DNA from 3 places in the Paraburkholderia sp. SECH2 genome. Region 1 is predicted to be linked to each of the others. Evidence: riboswitches for the same ligand, from Rfam matches in the RefSeq annotation. Region 1 holds a riboswitch; each other region holds the start of a gene.
The links. A riboswitch is a leader RNA that binds a small molecule or an ion and turns the genes downstream of it on or off. The one in region 1 is predicted to bind cobalamin.
Positions count from the first base shown of each region.

Region 2: another riboswitch for cobalamin. It lies ahead of M0D66_RS20330 (CbtB-domain containing protein); the one in region 1 lies ahead of cobA (uroporphyrinogen-III C-methyltransferase).
Region 3: another riboswitch for cobalamin. It lies ahead of M0D66_RS35825 (TonB-dependent receptor); the one in region 1 lies ahead of cobA (uroporphyrinogen-III C-methyltransferase).

Region 1 is NZ_JALPRH010000029.1:91,103-96,814, forward strand. It holds gene M0D66_RS32560 (cobyrinate a,c-diamide synthase) at 1-643, opposite strand, end outside; gene cobO (cob(I)yrinic acid a,c-diamide adenosyltransferase) at 647-1,249, opposite strand; gene M0D66_RS38005 (cobalamin biosynthesis protein) at 1,246-1,803, opposite strand; partial or broken gene cobA (uroporphyrinogen-III C-methyltransferase) at 1,780-2,496, opposite strand; cobalamin riboswitch at 2,720-2,948, opposite strand; cobalamin riboswitch at 3,028-3,301, shown strand; gene cobW (cobalamin biosynthesis protein CobW) at 3,485-4,585, shown strand; gene cobN (cobaltochelatase subunit CobN) at 4,592-5,712, shown strand, end outside.
Region 2 is NZ_JALPRH010000012.1:26,234-31,945, reverse strand. It holds gene M0D66_RS20350 (MFS transporter) at 1-392, shown strand, start outside; gene M0D66_RS20345 (alpha/beta hydrolase) at 436-1,446, shown strand; gene M0D66_RS20340 (hypothetical protein) at 1,492-1,932, shown strand; gene M0D66_RS20335 (histidine phosphatase family protein) at 1,970-2,569, opposite strand; cobalamin riboswitch at 2,624-2,763, shown strand; gene M0D66_RS20330 (CbtB-domain containing protein) at 2,806-3,027, shown strand; gene M0D66_RS20325 (CbtA family protein) at 3,039-3,785, shown strand; gene M0D66_RS20320 (ABC transporter substrate-binding protein) at 4,165-5,349, shown strand; gene M0D66_RS20315 (VOC family protein) at 5,407-5,712, shown strand, end outside.
Region 3 is NZ_JALPRH010000040.1:31,676-37,387, forward strand. It holds gene M0D66_RS35815 (ABC transporter ATP-binding protein) at 1-144, opposite strand, end outside; gene M0D66_RS35820 (iron ABC transporter permease) at 141-1,196, opposite strand; gene M0D66_RS35825 (TonB-dependent receptor) at 1,224-3,128, opposite strand; cobalamin riboswitch at 3,219-3,476, opposite strand; gene M0D66_RS35830 (ATPase) at 3,684-4,040, shown strand; gene M0D66_RS35835 (cell division protein ZapA) at 4,037-4,348, shown strand; RNA gene ssrS (6S RNA) at 4,442-4,623, shown strand; gene M0D66_RS35845 (EVE domain-containing protein) at 4,715-5,173, shown strand; gene M0D66_RS35850 (SIMPL domain-containing protein) at 5,371-5,712, shown strand, end outside.

The DNA of each region.
Region 1 (5,712 bases):
ATTCGGCCAGCGCGGTTTGCGCGAGCGCATCGGCGGCACGATCCAGACGCGCGTCCAGATCGTCGATTTCCGCCGCCTGATGCAGGCCGAGATGGCGATCGGGCAGTTCGATTTCGTCGTTGCCGCTGATGTGTCCGCACCAGCGCAGGTCTGGCGGCAAAGCCTCTTCGAGCATCTGCGCGTGCCTTGGCGAGCCGACGCGATTGGCGAGCACGCCGTAAAACGGTACCTCCGGCTTGAATTGCGCAAGGCCGAAAGCGACCGCGCCGAAGGTCTGCGCCATCGCTTTCGCCGAAATCACCGCGAGCACCGGCACGCCGAATGTGGTTGCCAGATCCGCGCTGCTCGGTGTGCCGTCGAACAGACCCATCACGCCTTCGATCAGGATCAGATCCGCTTCGGCCGCCGCCTGCGCGAGCAGGTTGCGACAGGCGGTTTCGCCCACCATCCACAGATCGAGCGACAGGACCGGCGTGCCGCTGGCACGCGCGAGGATCATCGGGTCGAGAAAGTCGGGGCCGGTTTTGAATACGCGCACGCGTCGCCCCAGCCGCCGATGGTAGCGCGCGAGACCCGCGGTAATCGTGGTCTTGCCTTGGCCCGACGCGGGAGCGCTAATGAACAGGGCGGGGCAAGCGGACATCGCTCAGAACTCCACGCCGCGCTGCGCTTTCACGCCTTGCTCGCGATACGGGTGTTTGACGATGCGCATTTCGGTGACGAGGTCGGCGGCTTCGATCAGCGCGTCCGGCGCGTGACGGCCGGTCACCACCACGTGCAGCATCTCCGCGCGCCCGGTCAGTACCGACAGCACTTCGTCGAGCGGCAGGTATTCGTACTTCAGCACGGTGTTCAGTTCGTCGAGGATCACCATCTGATAGTCGCCGCTTTCGATCATGCGGCGTGCTTCGTTCCACCCTTTGCGCGCGGTGGCGATGTCGGCGTCGCGATTCTGCGTGTTCCAGGTATAGCCGTCGCCCATCGTGACGAAGTCGCAATTGGCGATCGCGCCGAGAAAGTCGCGTTCCGACGTATGCAGCGCGCCCTTGATGAACTGCACGACGCCGAGGCGCATGCCATGCCCAAGCACGCGCACGGCCATGCCGAACGCTGCGGTGGTTTTGCCTTTGCCGGTGCCGGTATTGACGATCAGCAGACCTTTTTCGACGGTGGCGCTGGCCTGCTTTTTCTCGTGGCCCTCGCGCCGGCGTTCGGTCATGCGTTGATGCGATTCGGGATCGGTCTTCATGGAAGGTCCTGTTCTTGAGTGTCGTTGTTTGCGTGTTCGCAGGCGAGGCGGGCGGTGGTCGATGCTATCGCGACGGTGATGCCGGCATGTACGGTTTTGCGCACGAGTAGCCGTGCGTTGGCGGTATCGGCTGCAAACGAGGCAACTGGGGTCATTGAGCTAATTGAGGCATGGGCCGCATCAGATTCGGTCGCCGCAGCGAGCAAGGCGCACGGCTCGCAGACGCCGTCTATGCCGAGGTGCTCGCGTGCGGCCGCCGACGGATCCTCCACGGAGATCGCCGCAATCTGCTCACGGCTGAACAGCTTCAACGGCAGCGCATGACGTGCGCAAAATTCGAGCAGGCCGGTTTCGTGGGCTTTGACGTCAACCGAGGCGATCGCGCTGATTTCGTCGAATGAATGCGAGCCGAGCGTGGCGCGCACAGCCGTTTCGATTTCCTCGGCGGAGCTGTGCAAACGACAACCGATGCCGACGGTTAGCGTTTTCCTTGCGTGGCGCTGGGATTCGCTGCCGACTTTCACCGCATCCCGCGCCAAAGCCAGCGACGCCACACCGCCGATCACCACGATCGCCGGCGACCCGAGCCCGGCGCGCGAGACCGTATCGGCGAACTCGCCGAGCCGCGCGAGCGCATGCCGTTGCTCGGGGCGCGTGGCCGATTCGATCGCGGCGCACGGCGTATCGGCGCTCATCCCGGCTGCGAGCAATGTGTCGACGATTTCGTTCAGTCGCCGCATGCCCATGTAAATCACCAGCGTCATTCGCGTAGCGACGAGCGCGGCCCAGTCCGGCTCGCCGCTGCCGGCGCCGTGTCCGGTGACGAACACCACGCCTTGCGCGTGATCGCGATGCGTCACAGGAATGCCGATTGCCGCGGGCGCCGCAATCCCGGCGGTGATGCCGTTGATCACGTCGACGCTAATGCCTGCGGCATGGAGCGCTTCTTGTTCTTCGCCGCCACGGCCGAATACGAACGGATCGCCGCCTTTCAAACGGGCGACGCTGCGTCCCGCCCGCAAATGCTCGAGCATTTGCGCGACGATGCCGGCCTGCGGCGTCGACGGATGGCCGCCGCGTTTGCCGACATACACGACCAGTGCGTCGGCGCGCGCAAACTGCAGTACCTCAGGATTCACCAGATCGTCGACCAGCACCACATCGGCTTGCGCCAACGCGCGCGTCGCTTTGAGCGTCATCAGTTCGACGTCGCCGGGGCCGGCGCCGATCAGCCAGGCGCGGCTCATCGCGGCGTGCATGGCGCACGCCATGTCGTGACAAGCGGGAGCGGGCGAGGCGCGAAGATGCCGGAGGCGGCAGAAATTGAGGTCATGCGGTGCAACAGATTACGCGCAACGAAAAACGCCGCTCGCCGCGTTTCCCACAGGAAAACGCCAACGGCCGCGCCACGTCGTGCTTCAGCGCCTTCACATCCGTCCCTCGCGGATTCCGGCGGCCGGCAGCGTGACGTTCGCTGCCTCCGCGTCTGGCCGGTATCCGGGCTGGCGGCCTCATGCGTTTTGCCTTCCCGTCCGGATTCGTCGGACAGTGGCATCAAAAACGCATGCGCGATGCGAAAGCACCGCAGGTCGCTTACCGTTGCGGGGACAGCACAGGTTGAGCGCAGCGAGCGCGGCCTGTTTCCCGTTTAACTGCACATGCGATCGCATATGCGGGCACCAAACGCGCGCATACGATAGCACACGGCAGGCCGCGCCGGCACTGTGGAAAGGCCTTGCCGAAGCCCGCGTTTCCTTGACGGCAGGGGGCGCTCGGCCTAAACTCGCACGCACTTTGGTGCTCGTGTGCGCGCTCGTGCGCATGCAGTTAAACGGGAAACAGGGTGCCCACCTGCAATGGACCGGGTCAACCTGTGCTGCCCCCGCAACGGTAAGCGAAAAGCGGTGCGTTCTTGAGCGCCGCGGAGCCGGCTTCGATGTCCACGCGCAAGGCCGCGTCGGCATATAACCACTGGGCGAGAAACCACTCGTCCGGGAAGGGGAAGCGGCGCTTTCGCCAGCCCGGATACCGGCCAGACTACGAAGAACGACCATCGCGGGGATGCGGTGGCGCGTTCATGACCTCATTCTCGTTTCCAGTTTTTGGTTGCCTCGGCAACGCCGTTGTTCGTCCCCGTGTTTTGTTAATGTCGTGGTTTGGGGTATGTGCCCCGTTTGCCCGGCCTATACACGATGCCTCGGCGTGCACGAGCAACTCCTACGGATGGACCTCACGATGCAAACTCAAATGCGCAAGATCCCCGTCACCATCGTCACGGGCTTTCTCGGCAGCGGCAAGACCACGCTGCTGCGGCACATTCTTCAGCATGCGGGCGGCAAGCGCATCGCGGTGATCGTCAACGAGTTCGGCGAACTCGGCATCGACGGGGAAATCCTCAAGGGTTGCGGCATCGGTTGTGATGAGAACGGCGTTGAGGCCGAAGGGCAACTGTATGAACTCGCGAACGGCTGCCTGTGCTGCACCGTGCAAGAGGAGTTTTTCCCGGTGATGGAAAAGCTGGTGGAGCGCCGCGAGCAGATCGATCACGTGCTGATCGAAACGTCAGGTCTCGCGTTGCCGAAGCCGCTGGTGCAGGCGTTCAACTGGCCGCAGATCAAGAATAGCTTTACCGTCGACGCGGTCGTCACCGTGGTAGACGGCCCGGCCGCGTCGAGCGGCCAGTTCGCCGACAACCCGGTCGCCGTCGATGCGCAACGCAAGGCCGATCCGAATCTCGATCACGAATCGCCGCTGCACGAATTGTTCGAAGATCAATTGTCGGCCGCTGATCTGGTGATTCTGAACAAAACGGATCTGCTCGACGAAGCGCATCAAGCTTCTGTCGAAGCCATCATCCGCGAAGAAATTCCACCGCAAGTGAAGATCGTGCGCGCGCAGATGGGGCAACTCGACCTGCATACGTTGCTGGGTCTCGAAGCGGCCTCGGAAGAGACAATCCATCTACGCCACGACCATCACGGTTCGGCCGAAGACGCCGATCACCATCACGACGAGTTCGATTCGGTGGTGGTGCACGCGAATGTTTCGTCGCGCGAAGCTGTGATCGCCGCGTTGCAAGGGCTCGTCGAAACCAACACGATTTACCGCGTCAAAGGTTTCGCGGCGCTGCCGGGTGCGGCGATGCGTCTGGTGATACAGGGCGTGGGCCGCCGATTCGATAGTTACTTCGACCGGCGCTGGCAAGCGGGTGAAACGGGCGCCGAGCAACAAAGCCGCTTTGTGCTGATCGGCGAAGACCTCGACCAGGCCGCGTTGCAACAGGCATTCGACGCCGCCTTGGGCGCCGTGGCGAACGCTCAGCCGCAACAGGCGTAACCGGTCATGCATCTGCTGCGCACCACGCCGGGCGGTTTTGTCGACGATACACAGGGCGTGATCCGGATCGATCAGCAGCCCGCCGATATCGTGGTGCTCAGTTCCGCGGATACCACGCTGTCATTGCTCGCGAGCGTGTTTCCGCGTCTGGGCGAGGGTTTTCCGAGCGTGCGGCTTGCGAACGTCACGTATTTACGGCAACCGGCTTCGGTCGATTTCTATGTCGAAGACGTGTTGCAGCATGCGCGTGTCGTGGTGGTCGATCATCTCGGCGGCGAGGCGTACTGGCCGTACGGCATCGAGCAGGTGGTCGCTCTCGCCGAGCGCAAGCAGCAGACGCTCGCGATGTTCTCCGGCGATCTGCAGGAAGACCCGAATCTGCTGGCGCGCAGCACCGCCGACGCCGAACTGTGTCATCAGCTATGGCGCTATCTGCGTGAAGGCGGCCCGCAGAATGCCGAGGCCTTCCTGCGTTTTATCGCGTACCGCTCGCTTGGCTGGGGGCGCGAGCCCGCGCTGCCGCGCGCGTTGCCTGCCGCGACGCTCTACCATCCCGAACGGGACACGCCGACCATTGCCGACTGGCAGGCGCGCTGGCGGGAGGGTGCACCGGTTGCCGCGATTCTGTTCTACAAGGCGCATCTGCAGGCGGCCAACACAGCGGTGTTCGACGCCCTGATCGATGCGCTCGAAGCACAAGGCCTGAATCCGTTACCGATCGCAATTACTTCGCTTAAAGACGCGATGAGCCGCGACGTCGTACAGCAGTTGTGCGCGCAACATGATGTCGCGCTGGTGCTGAATACAACCGCATTCGCCGCGTCTGCTATCGACGACCCCGAGCCGCTCGCGCTCGCCGGTGACGCGCCGGTGCTCCAGGTGATCCTTAGCGGCGGTAATCGTGAAGATTGGGTCAAGGACAATCAGGGGCTCAACTCGCGCGATATCGCCATGCATATCGCGCTGCCGGAAGTGGACGGCCGCATCATCACGCGGGCGATCAGCTTCAAGGGGCTCGCCTATCGTTGTCCGCATACCGAAGTCGATGTGGTCCGCTACCAACCGGACCTCGAACGCGTCGGCTTTCTGGCCGAACTGAGCCGCCGCTGGTGCCGCCTGCGCACGCT
Region 2 (5,712 bases), on a different contig from region 1:
TGTTCTATCCGATTGTGATCACGTGGATGGTGTGCGTGTATCCGCTGTATCACTTCGTCGTGACGAATCCCACGCCGGGGCATCTGTTCATCGCGCAGATGGTCGCAACGGTGTTCCTTGCCGCCATGTCCGGTTCGCACCCCGGCATGCTCGCGACGCTGTTTCCGGTGCGCAGCCGTTCGGCGGGCGTGGCGCTGTCGTACAACATTGCGGTGACGCTGTTCGGCGGCATGGCGCCGCTCACCATCACCGCTTTGACGCACCTGACCGGCAGCAGTCTGACGCCGGCGTTCTACCTGATTTTTGCCGGTTTCGTGTCGCTTGCGATGGTGTATTTCACGCGCTCGGGACGTGAGCCGGGCGGCGCAACGGCGAAGTTCGTCACGCGTTAACCGCCACTAGCCAGACTGATTAGATGACTCACGAGCTTATTGCATGACCCAGCCTTTGATTACCGATGACGAACGCGCGCCAAATGAACGTCCGGTTGCCGTCGTCGCGAGCCGGCATCTGAGTGTCGCGACGCTTGCGGGTAGCGGCACCGTGCCGGTGTTCGCGAACGGCGACTGGCTTGCGCCGACGCATGACGTCAAGCGTGCCGTGATTCTGATTCACGGACGCCTGCGAAATGCGGACACGTACTTCAATCTGGCGGAGCGCGCGTGCGCACTGGCTGGTGGCGATGCGGCCGATACGCTGCTGATCGTGCCGCAGTTCCTCGCGAGTGCCGACGTTGGCGCGCATGCGTTACCGCCATCCACGCTGCATTGGGAATGGACTAGCTGGATGGGCGGCGACAACGCCGAAGGTCCGGCGCCGCTCAGTTCGTTCGATGTGCTCGACGCCATTCTGCAGACGCTGGCGTCGCGTGAGCAGTTTGCGTCGCTGACCGAGGTGGTGATCGCCGGGCATTCGGGCGGTGGCCAGGTGGTGCAGCGCTATGCCGTGGTGACGCGCGGTGAGGCGCCGCTCGTCGCGCGCGGAATTGCGCTGCGCTATGTGGTCGCGAATCCTTCGTCGTACGTGTACTTCGATGCGATGCGGCCGACAGCATCAGGTGAATTCGTGGCGTTCGATGCGACGGCATGTCCGTCGTTCAATCGCTGGAAGTATGGGCTCGAAGATTTGCCGGCCTATGCTTCGAGCGACGGTGATTCGAGCTCCGCTGATGCGCTCGAATCACGCTATGCGCGTCGTGACGTCACCGTGCTGCTCGGCGGCGCGGATTGCGATCCGCAGCATTCGGCACTTGACCGTTCATGCGCTGCGCAGACGCAAGGCGAGCATCGGTTGGAGCGCGGATTGGCTTACGCGCGCTATATGGCGTCGCGGGATCCGGAAGGGGCTGCGAAGCATCGTACGTTTGTGATCGACGGCGTCGGGCACGACGCGAAGGGGATTTTTGCATCGGCGCAGGGGCTGGCGGCGTTGTTCGGCAAGGCATGAACCGTGCTACGGAGATAAGGCCAGCTTTCAAAGGACTGTGCCGACATGAACAAGACCCGAATTCTCGCGGCCGCGATCGCCGCTGTATCACTTGGCGCATTGCTGCCGTGCAGCGCGAATGCTGACGATGCGCCTAGCCCGTGTGCATCGCTCAAACGGATCGTCGCGGCGGCGCCGGACGGCCTGGCTTCGCTGACACCGGATGACGGCAAGGGCGTCGCGCAACCCTACGGCGATGACGCCCAGTGTTCGGCGAGCCGCGGGAGTTATCAATGCACGTGGACGCCGCATCACGACGCCGGTTCGAGCGCGGACGCGCTGCAGGGTGTCGCGGCGGACATCGCCTCGTGCCTGCCGGACGCGACGCATGATCAGAATTCACCGGGACGTCAGCATTTTTATCTTGGCACGCGCGCCAAACGGACCGATATCACGTTGACGCGGGCTGATTCGAGCAAGTTGAGGCTGGTTGTATCGGGCAAGTGAGCGGGCACGTGCGTTTCGGACTATCCGAGCGTAGCCGTTATTGTGATGCTGGCCACCATGTCCAGCCGCGTCGCGAGCGTCGCAACTCGACCATCGAGAGCGGCGCGATTTCGATGTGCGGAAACACGCCCGGCGGCGCGCCGAGTGCATGAACGATCGCGGCCCGGATCACAGGCGCGTGCGTGACGGCGACCACGGTCTGTGTGTTGCCTTGTATGACGTCCTCGCTCAACGCACCGTTTAGCGCATCGAGCCACTGTCCCACCCGCTTCACGAGTTGACTGAACGACTCGCCGCCGTGCGCGGCCGTGTCGGGATCGTGTGTCCATGCGGCGAGGTCGTGTGGTGCTTCGACCGCGAGATCGGCAAGGCGGCGGCCGTGCCACAGGCCGTAGTCCATATCTGCCAGCCGCTCGTCGACCGACGCCGCGGCACCGAGCCCCAAGGCCGACGCCGTGTCGCGCGCACAAACCGCAGGGCTGACGAAAACTGCCGCGTCATCCGGAATCGACAGACGCGCTCGTGCGGCGGCGGCTTCGGCGAGGCCGCGTGCGTCGAGCGGGTCGTCGGCAGGGAAGCGGCCCGCGCGCATCGCCGCGGTCGATGCGTGGCTGATCAGTAACAGCCGTATGTCCATTCAATTGATTTCCATAAAGACCGGACTAGAGCGGGACGCCGCGTACATGCTTTGCATTGCCGGGAGGCAAAGTTTAGCGCGTAGAATAGCGTCACTGCGAAGCACGGAAGCCGGTGAGAGCCCGGCGCGGTCGCGCCACTGTAATCGGCATTCATGAGCCGAAAGCCAGACCTGAGCTTCGCACCATCCCTCTTCAATCGACTATCGGGGCGCGTTACCCCCAGGAGATGTCCATTATGTCCAACGCTGTTTTCGATTCCACGACACAGCCCGTCGCCCAACCCACGCCGATTCCGCTGCGTGAACTGCTGCCTTGGGTCGTGTTCGGCGGCTTGCTGCTGTTGCTCGCGCTGTATTTCGTTGGTGCGGAGCAGGGCGCCACGTCGCTGGTGCCCGGCATGTATGTGCACGAATTCGTGCACGACGGCCGCCATCTGCTCGGCTTTCCCTGCCACTAACGGAGTCGAACATGGTCGGTAAATTGTTGGTACGCGGGATGCTTGCAGGCATCGCCGCGGGATTGCTCACGTTCGGCTTCGCGAGATTGGTGGGCGAACCGCAGGTCGATCAGGCGATTTCCTTCGAGGAAAAGGCCGACGCCGCCAAAGGCGAAGCGCCCGAACCCGAACTGGTGAGCCGCGGCACCCAGGCGGGTCTCGGACTGTTGACGGGCGTGGTGACGTACGGCGCCGCGTTCGGTGGGCTGTTCTCGCTGGTGTTCGCGTATGCGTATGGCCGCGTCGGTACGCTGAGTGCGCGCGCGTTGTCCGCATGGCTCGCGCTTGGCGCGTTTATCACGCTGGTGATTGTCCCGAACATCAAGTACCCGGCGAATCCACCCTCGGTGGGCGACCCCGAGACGATCGGGATGCGGACCGGCTTGTTCTTCCTGATGATTGCGATCTCGCTGGCTGCAATGGTGTTTTCGCTGAAGGTTCGACGCCGCGCGGCACTGAAGTTGGGCGCATGGAATGGTTCGATCGTGGCGGGCGTGGTGTTCGTTGCGATCATTGCGGCCGTGCAACTGTCGATGCCGACGATCAACGAAGTGCCGGCGGCTTTCCCGGCGGTGCTGTTGTGGAAATTCCGCGTCGCGGCCATCGGCATGCAGGTGATTATGTGGACGACCGTTGGACTGCTGTTCGGCGCGCTCGTTGAGCGCAGCAAATTGCTGGCTCCCGCGAGCCGCAGCGCCGCGAAGTCTGCTTACCTTTGATGTGAACGGCGTGACCGTGCGAGCCGCGGTCACGCCGACGTGCAGCGCGAGAGAAGCCAAATACATCAAGTACTTGGCGCGTTTGCCGGAATGTTATCCACAGGCTTGTGAACGTTTTCTGTGGATAAGCCACCCCTCTGCAATGCGCCGCTCCGCGCCAACCGTGTCGGCGATCATCGCTGCGTCTCCCCGCACCGCAAGCAACAAACCGATCTGCGTCAAGCACTTAGGTACGATGCCCCGTTGTTATCAACAACCCTATGAACATTTTCTGTGGACAAGTGCCATGGCTGCATAACGTTATGCAAATCGCTTGGTTGCCCGAAGCCGGGGCACATCCGACACTCACTCCAATCTCAAGCAAACCGAGCCTGGAGCCATGTCGAACCCATCAAGCCTGCGCCCATCGTGGGCCACTCGCCTCACGGCACTTCTGCTGCTGGCCGCATCGGCGATAACGACAACAACGGCCATCGCCGCGCCACCTTCGGGCGATCCGATCCTGATAGGCGTCAGCGGCCCGCTGACCGGCCAGAACGCTCAGTACGGCGCGCAATGGAAAGCTGGTTTCGATCTTGCATTAGATGAGATCAACAGCCACAACGGCATCAACGGCCGTCCGCTGAACTACGTCTTCGAAGACAGCCAGAGCGATCCACGCCAATCCATCACGATCGCGCAGAAATTCGTCAACGACCCGCGCATCCTGATCGAACTCGGCGACTTCTCGAGTCCCGCTTCGATGGCGGCGTCGCCGATTTATCAGCATGCGGGCCTCGTGCAACTCGGTTTCACCAACTCGCATCCTGACTTCACCAAAGGCGGCGACTACATCTGGAGCCCATCGGTCAGCCAGGCCGACGCGCAGCCGCTGCTTGCCGACCTCGCCGTGAAAACGCTCGGCCTCAAGCGCATCGCCGTGCTCTATCTGAACACCGACTGGGGACGCACCAGCAAGGACGTCTTCGTCAAAGCCGCCAATGAACGCGGCGCGCAAGTCGTTGCGGCCGAAGGCTATCAGTCGGCCGAGAAAGATTTCCGCGCGACGCTGGTGCGCGTGAGCGCTGCGAATCCGGATGGCATCGTGCTGATCTCGTACTACTCCGACGGCGCGCAGATCGCCCGCCAGGCGAGAACGAGCGGCATCAACCTGCCGATTGCTGCGGCCAGTTCCGTGTATTCGCCGAAATTCCTCGAACTCGGCGGTGAGGCCGTCAATGGCGTGGCGACGAACACCAGCTTCTTCCCCGGTGAATCCGGGCCTGAAGTGCAAAGCTTCGTTAAACGCTTCGAGGCGAAATACCACCGCGAGCCGGACGCGTTCAACGCGTATGCGTATGACGCCGTCATCATCGCCGCCTATGCGCTGCGCGCCGGCGGTCCTGACCGCAAGGCCGTGCGCGATGCGCTGCCGAAGCTGCACGACATTCCGAGCGTCGTGTTCGGCAAGGCCAATTTTGATCCGGCGACGCGTCGTGTGATCGGCGTGAAAAACATCAACGTGGTGGTGAAGAACGATAAGTGGACGTTGCTTGAGAGTAAGGCGACGGTTGCGCAGAAGTAGGCGTTCCGCTAGCGGTCTTGCGCTCCGAACATTCACAACATTCACGACTTTTGCGCCATGAGCCTTTTACTCGACCACATTGTGATTCGCGTCCACGATCTGACGCAGACCATTGAAAACTTCACTGCGCTCGGTTTCACCGTGCAGCAAGGCGGCACCCATGCCGATGGCGTGACGCATAACGCGCTGATCGGTTTCGCCGACGGCAGTTACATCGAGCTGATCGCTTTCTTGCAAGCGGCGCCGCAGCGTCGCTGGTGGGATGTGGGGCAGCGTCATGGCGATGGATTTGTTGATTACGCGTTGTTGCCGTCGAGCGTGGGTGCTGTGATTGACGCTGCGCACGGACGAGGTCTGCTATAC
Region 3 (5,712 bases), on a different contig from region 1:
CGCGCCATTGGGGCCCGCAACGCACCAGATCTCGCCCGCATAGAACGTATGCGTGAATGCGTCGAGCAAGGTGCGCATGCCCGCACGCAAAGTCAGGCGTTGCGCGCTAAGCGCCGAATGCGGAGCGTTGTGTGCGTTCATCATCGGCGCCTGCGCAACAGCATCCACAGGAACACGGGCACGCCGACGATCGACGTGATCACGCCGACCGGCAATTGCGCGGGTGCGATCACCGTGCGCGCAATCAGGTCCGCGCCCATCACCGCGACACCGCCACCGAGCGCCGCTGCGGGCAGCAGCATGCGCTGATCGTTACCGAAGGCGAGCCGCAGCATATGCGGCACGACGAGCCCGACAAAACCGATCGTGCCGGCTGTGGTCACCGCCGCGGCTGCCGCCAGCGACGCCACCAGATACACGCGCAGGCGCAGCGGCATCACCGCGACACCGAGCGCCTGCGCAGCGGCGTCGCCCCGCAACAGCACGTTCAGACGCGGCGCAGCGGGTACGATCGCCATCAGCACGACGACGAGCGCGGCGAGCGCTGTCCATGGCATCGCGCCGCCGTTCAGATCGCCGGTCAGCCAGAACAACATGCCGCGCAGCCGATTGTCCGGCGCAAGGTTAAGCAACAGGGTAATGACAGCGCCCCAGCCGGCCGCGATCACCGCACCAGTCAGCAGCAAACGCGGCGACGTATCCTGCGGCTCGCCCCGCCACAATTCACGGCGTGCGAGTCCGAGCACCAGCAGGATCGACACGAATGCGCCGGCGAATGCGCTGGCGTCGACGATCCACCACGCACAACCAGCGATCATCGCGACCAGCGCGAACGTCGCCGCGCCACCCGACACGCCTAGTACGTAGGGCTCGGCCAGCGGATTGCGCAACAGCACTTGCAGCAGCGCCCCCGCCAGCGCAAGCAACGCGCCGCACGCGAAGCCGGCCAGCGCGCGCGGCAAACGCAGCGTGCGCACGATCTCGCCGGCAAGATCGCCGGACGCCACATGCGACGCGTGCGACGGCAGCAACGCCGCCAACACGCGCGCCGGCGCGAGCGACACACTGCCCAGTGCGAGCGATGCCATCAGCACAACCAGCGCGATCGCCGCGAGCACGAGCCAGATCGCGGCGGCGCGCTTTGCGCTCATCACGCGCAACGTGGTCGTGGGCATCGGGCTCGAGCTACGGTTCATCGGCACGTTCTCATGCAAGTACGTTCGTCATTGCTGCTGCCAACCAACCGTGACATACGCACCGCGCCGCGGCGAGTTATACGAGTAGGCCGTTTCATAGTCCTTGTTCAACAGGTTCTGGATCTGCGCGGCGACGTACCATGCCTTCGTGATGTTGTAGCGCGCCGACAGATTCACCACGCCGTAGCCGCCCAGCGTGCCGCTGCTATCTTCACGCGCGCCGCTGACAATCCACTCGCCGCCGACACGCCACCCGGCAATGCTGCGATTTACCGCCAGCGACGCGAAGCGTCTTGCACGACGCACAAGATCGGTATCGCTATCGAGGTCGACAGGATTCTGCAGCGTTAGCGACGCGCGCACGTCGGTCTTGCCCATATGGCCGCTCCACGATCCTTCAAGCCCCTGCACCTTCGCACGGCCGACGTTCTCGGCCAAAAAAATGCCGGGCGTAACCTGCTCGTAGTCGATCAGATTCGAATAACGCGTCTGGAAGGCGCTCAGACGCATCACGCCAAGCGCGTTCGACGCGTACTGCAATGCTGCTTCGATCGAATGGCTGCGCTCCGGCTGGATCGACGGATTGCCGCTGAGCGGATAGTACAAATCGTCGAAGCTCGGCGCGCGGAATGAATCCGAATAGCTTGCAGTCGCCTTCCAATGCTCGGTGATATCGAAACCGTAGCCGAGATAGTAACTGTTCGCCCCGCCGAAATCGGAATACTGATCGCGCCGCACGTTGGCCTGAATCTGATTGCGCCCAAAGCGCCCCGTGTAGCCGACAAAGCCCGAATCCACATGCCGGTCGGGCGCAGTGAATGTATCCGAGTCGAGGCTCTGATCCAGATGCTCATAGCCGACCTGCAGTTTCTGCTGCGCGGCGAGCGCAAAATCGTTCTGCCACGTGTACTGGCGATTGTCGGTATCGAAGCGGCCGTTGTAGATGCCGTTGGTATTCGCCACGCTGCGGTCGTCGCCTTCGGAAACGATGAAGTGCGTGGTCCACCAGTCGGTCAGTTTGCCGTTCGCGAACACCGACACCTGGCGCACTTTGCTGTAGAGGTTGTTCAGATCGGTCGGCACACCGTACGCGTTGTCGTAGCTGTTATTGCCGTTCGACTGGAAATAGGTGGCGCCCGCGTCCCACTTGTCGCTGAACTTGTGACGCAGCGAAGCCGAGATGCTTTCGTTCAGATAGCCGTTCGCGTTCGGATTCGCGTTGGGCGCCTGCGACGGATTGAGCGAGGAGAAGCCGTCGTCTTTCGAACGCGCGAGCGAAATGCTGAAGGTGGTGTTGCCGTCTTTATCCAGCGAGCCGTTCACGCCGGCCTGCTGCGTCTGCGTGTGATAGCTGCCATAGCCCACCGAAAAATTGAAACGCGGCGGATGGTCGCCGCCGTCTTTGGTGAACACCTGCACCACGCCGCCAATTGCGCCGGAGCCGTAAAGCGCGGACACGTTGCCATTCACCACTTCGACGTGATCGATCTGGTCGAGGGGAATCTGCGCGAGTTGCGGCGCGCCCAGACTCACGGAGTCGACCCGCACGCCGTCGATCAGCAAAAGCGATTGCGTCGACGACGCGCCGCGCAGAAACAGGCTCGTCGTGGAACCCGGACCACCGGTGCGCGAGATTTGCGCGCCGGGCGCGAGTTGCAGCAGGCCGGGCAAATCGGTCGCGGTCGTATCGGCGATGTCCTGCTGGTCGAACAGCGTGGTCTGCGGGATCGCATCGGCGAGCGGTTGCGGCCCGCGCTCCGCGGTCACGACAACGGGCGACAACACCGCGGCTGACGAACCGCTCGCCCCCGTATCGGCAGAAGAAGATGACGACGAGGACGGTGACGCAGAAGAAGCAGTAGCTTGAGCATGCACGACGAGCGGCAGGCTCGCAAAGGCGAGCAACGCCGCGCGAGCGATAGGGGACAGCATGGGATGACATTCCTGTGGATAGCGTGCGCGGCCCGCTTCCCCGCGGGCCGATGCGTAACGAGGCGCCCGCGTTGTTTTACGTTTGCGCGGGAACGAGCCTCTCCCTCTGGCCGGTATCCGGGCTGGCGACACATCGATCCCGCCTTCCCACGCGTGACGCGCAGTGGCACACTCGCGTGTTAAGCATCAAACACGCGATCAGGATCGACCTGCATGACGAATGCGGTCGCTTACCGTTGCGGGGGCAGCGCAGGTTGGCGCGTTCAGGCGAAGCGCGCGCCCTGCTTCCCGTTTAACTGCGCACACTGTGGAAAAGCGCGCGCGGGCACCAAAGTGCGGCCAGTTTAGGAGCGGCCCTCGGGTCCGTCAAGAATGGTTAATCCGTGCGCAAACTGTTCTGTTAAGTGCAGGTTATTGTCCGATGCATGAGTTGTTTTTCATCATATGGTCGATAAAAGCCGGCACAAAGCGATGTTGTTACGTCTCGAAACGAGACAATTGTCGGAACCTGCGACATTCCGCGCTAAAATGCGATGTCTTTAGAGGACGCAGCAGATGCTCACCGAACTCGAAACACTTTCACAGAATATCGGCAAGCTGATCACGATCAGCCAACGCCACAATGAAGCGCGGCTCGCGCTCGAAGATCAGCTCGCCCAAACGCGTGCCGAAGCCGAGGCCACGCGCACGGAACTCGCGCTGATGCGCGAGGAGCGCGATGCGCTGCAGGCGGAACGCGACGCGCTGTCGGCAAAGATCGACGACGCACAGGTGCGCCTCAATGCGATCCTCGAAAAATTGCCGCGGGCCCGCGCGCACAGCGAGCCTGATAATCAGCTCGATCTGCTCGAGACCGCGCCGCATGAGGAAGAAGCGGAGAGCGACGTCACCCGCCATGGAGAAAATGCATGACCACCAAGCAGATCGAAGTATCGATTCTCGGCGTGCCCTATCGTCTAGCCTGCTCGCCGGAAACTGAAGGCGCGCTGCTTGAAGCGGTTGCACGCGTCGACGCCGAGATGTCGAAGATCCGCAATGGCAGCAACGTGCGCGGCACGGATCGCATTGCCGTCATGGCCGCGCTGTCGCTGGCATCAGAACTGCTTAAGCTGCAAAGCAGCGTGCGGCACGGAGAAGCATTTCCCGCTGAAGAAATCCGGCGTACAATGCACCAAATGAACGAGCAACTGGGTACTGTGATTCAGCAGTACAGCATGTAAAAGTATCTTGTAGCCGGTCCTGAGATCGGCTGCGAATTCAACCGAGATGCATGAACAAAGATTCATGCAAACGTCTTGAATTCAATCGGTTTGACTTCCCTGCCTGGTTCGCCAAGGTCATATATTCCTTGAACCAATGCCATGTGCACGGTTGTGGAAATTTGTAGCACGGGTGTGCGCGTCACTCTGTCTGATGTACCCGAAGTGCTGCTAACTGCGACCAATTCTGAACTCCCGGTTCAGGATGCCGGCCTAGCGGCTAAGGCGGGGACCTTATTCAAACGGCATCGGACTTCGGTTCGGTGCCGTTTTTCTTTGGGCCTCGATTTTTTTGCTGTGTCAAACCTTTAACGTTCAACTCGATTCATGCGCTACTGGCTAATGAAGTCCGAACCGGACGAAGCAAGCATCGACCATCTGGCAGAGGCACCGCACCACACGTTGCCGTGGACCGGCGTGCGCAACTATCAGGCGCGCAACTTCATGCGCGACATGATGCAGGTCGGCGACGGTGTGCTGTTCTATCACTCGAGTTGCCCGGAGCCGGGCATTGCGGGGCTCGCGGAGGTGTCGTCCACCGCGTATCCGGACCCCACTCAATTCGACAAGAAGAGCTCCTACTACGACCCGAAGTCGTCGCAGGAAACGCCGCGCTGGCTACTCGTCGATGTGGTGTTCAAGAAGAAGATCCCCTTGATTCCGCTTGCCGCGCTGCGCGAGCATGAAGAATTGAAGGACATGCGTGTGCTCGTCAAAGGCAACCGCCTGTCGATCACACCGGTGACCGAAGCTGAATGGCGCTTCATCACCAAACGTCTTGTTTGACCTTGCATACGCGCATGTGACCCGTTGCCGCTTGTGTCACGCGCATGTCTGTGCGCCGATGAACACAAACGTTCAGCAAACGTCAAATTAGGGAACCAAGCTCAGGTTACAAGCGCCTAACGGACTCGCAAACGTTGTGCCACGCGCATGGCGTTCGCTCCAATCGTGCACAACCTGTTCAAGCAAGGAGTCCAAGAATGACGAAAAACACCGCACGTGCACTCGCTCTCGCTCTCATATGCGCCGCACCTGCTGCGCTCGCGTTGACGCCGGCCATGGCCCGCGCGCAGGGCGTGACGCAATATCAGCCCGCGGGCGTGCTGTCGCTGAATGCGCAAGCAAGCTCGGAAGTGCCGCAAGACGTCGTCGATATCACGCTGTTCTACGAGCAGGAAGCAAGTGATCCGTCCGTGCTCACCTCCACGCTGAACCAACGCGCCGATGCGGCGCTGCAAAAAGCCAAGGGCGTGAACGGCGTAACGGCTCGCACCGGCTCCTTCTCGATCTACCCGTCCACCGATCGTGACGGCCGCATTTCC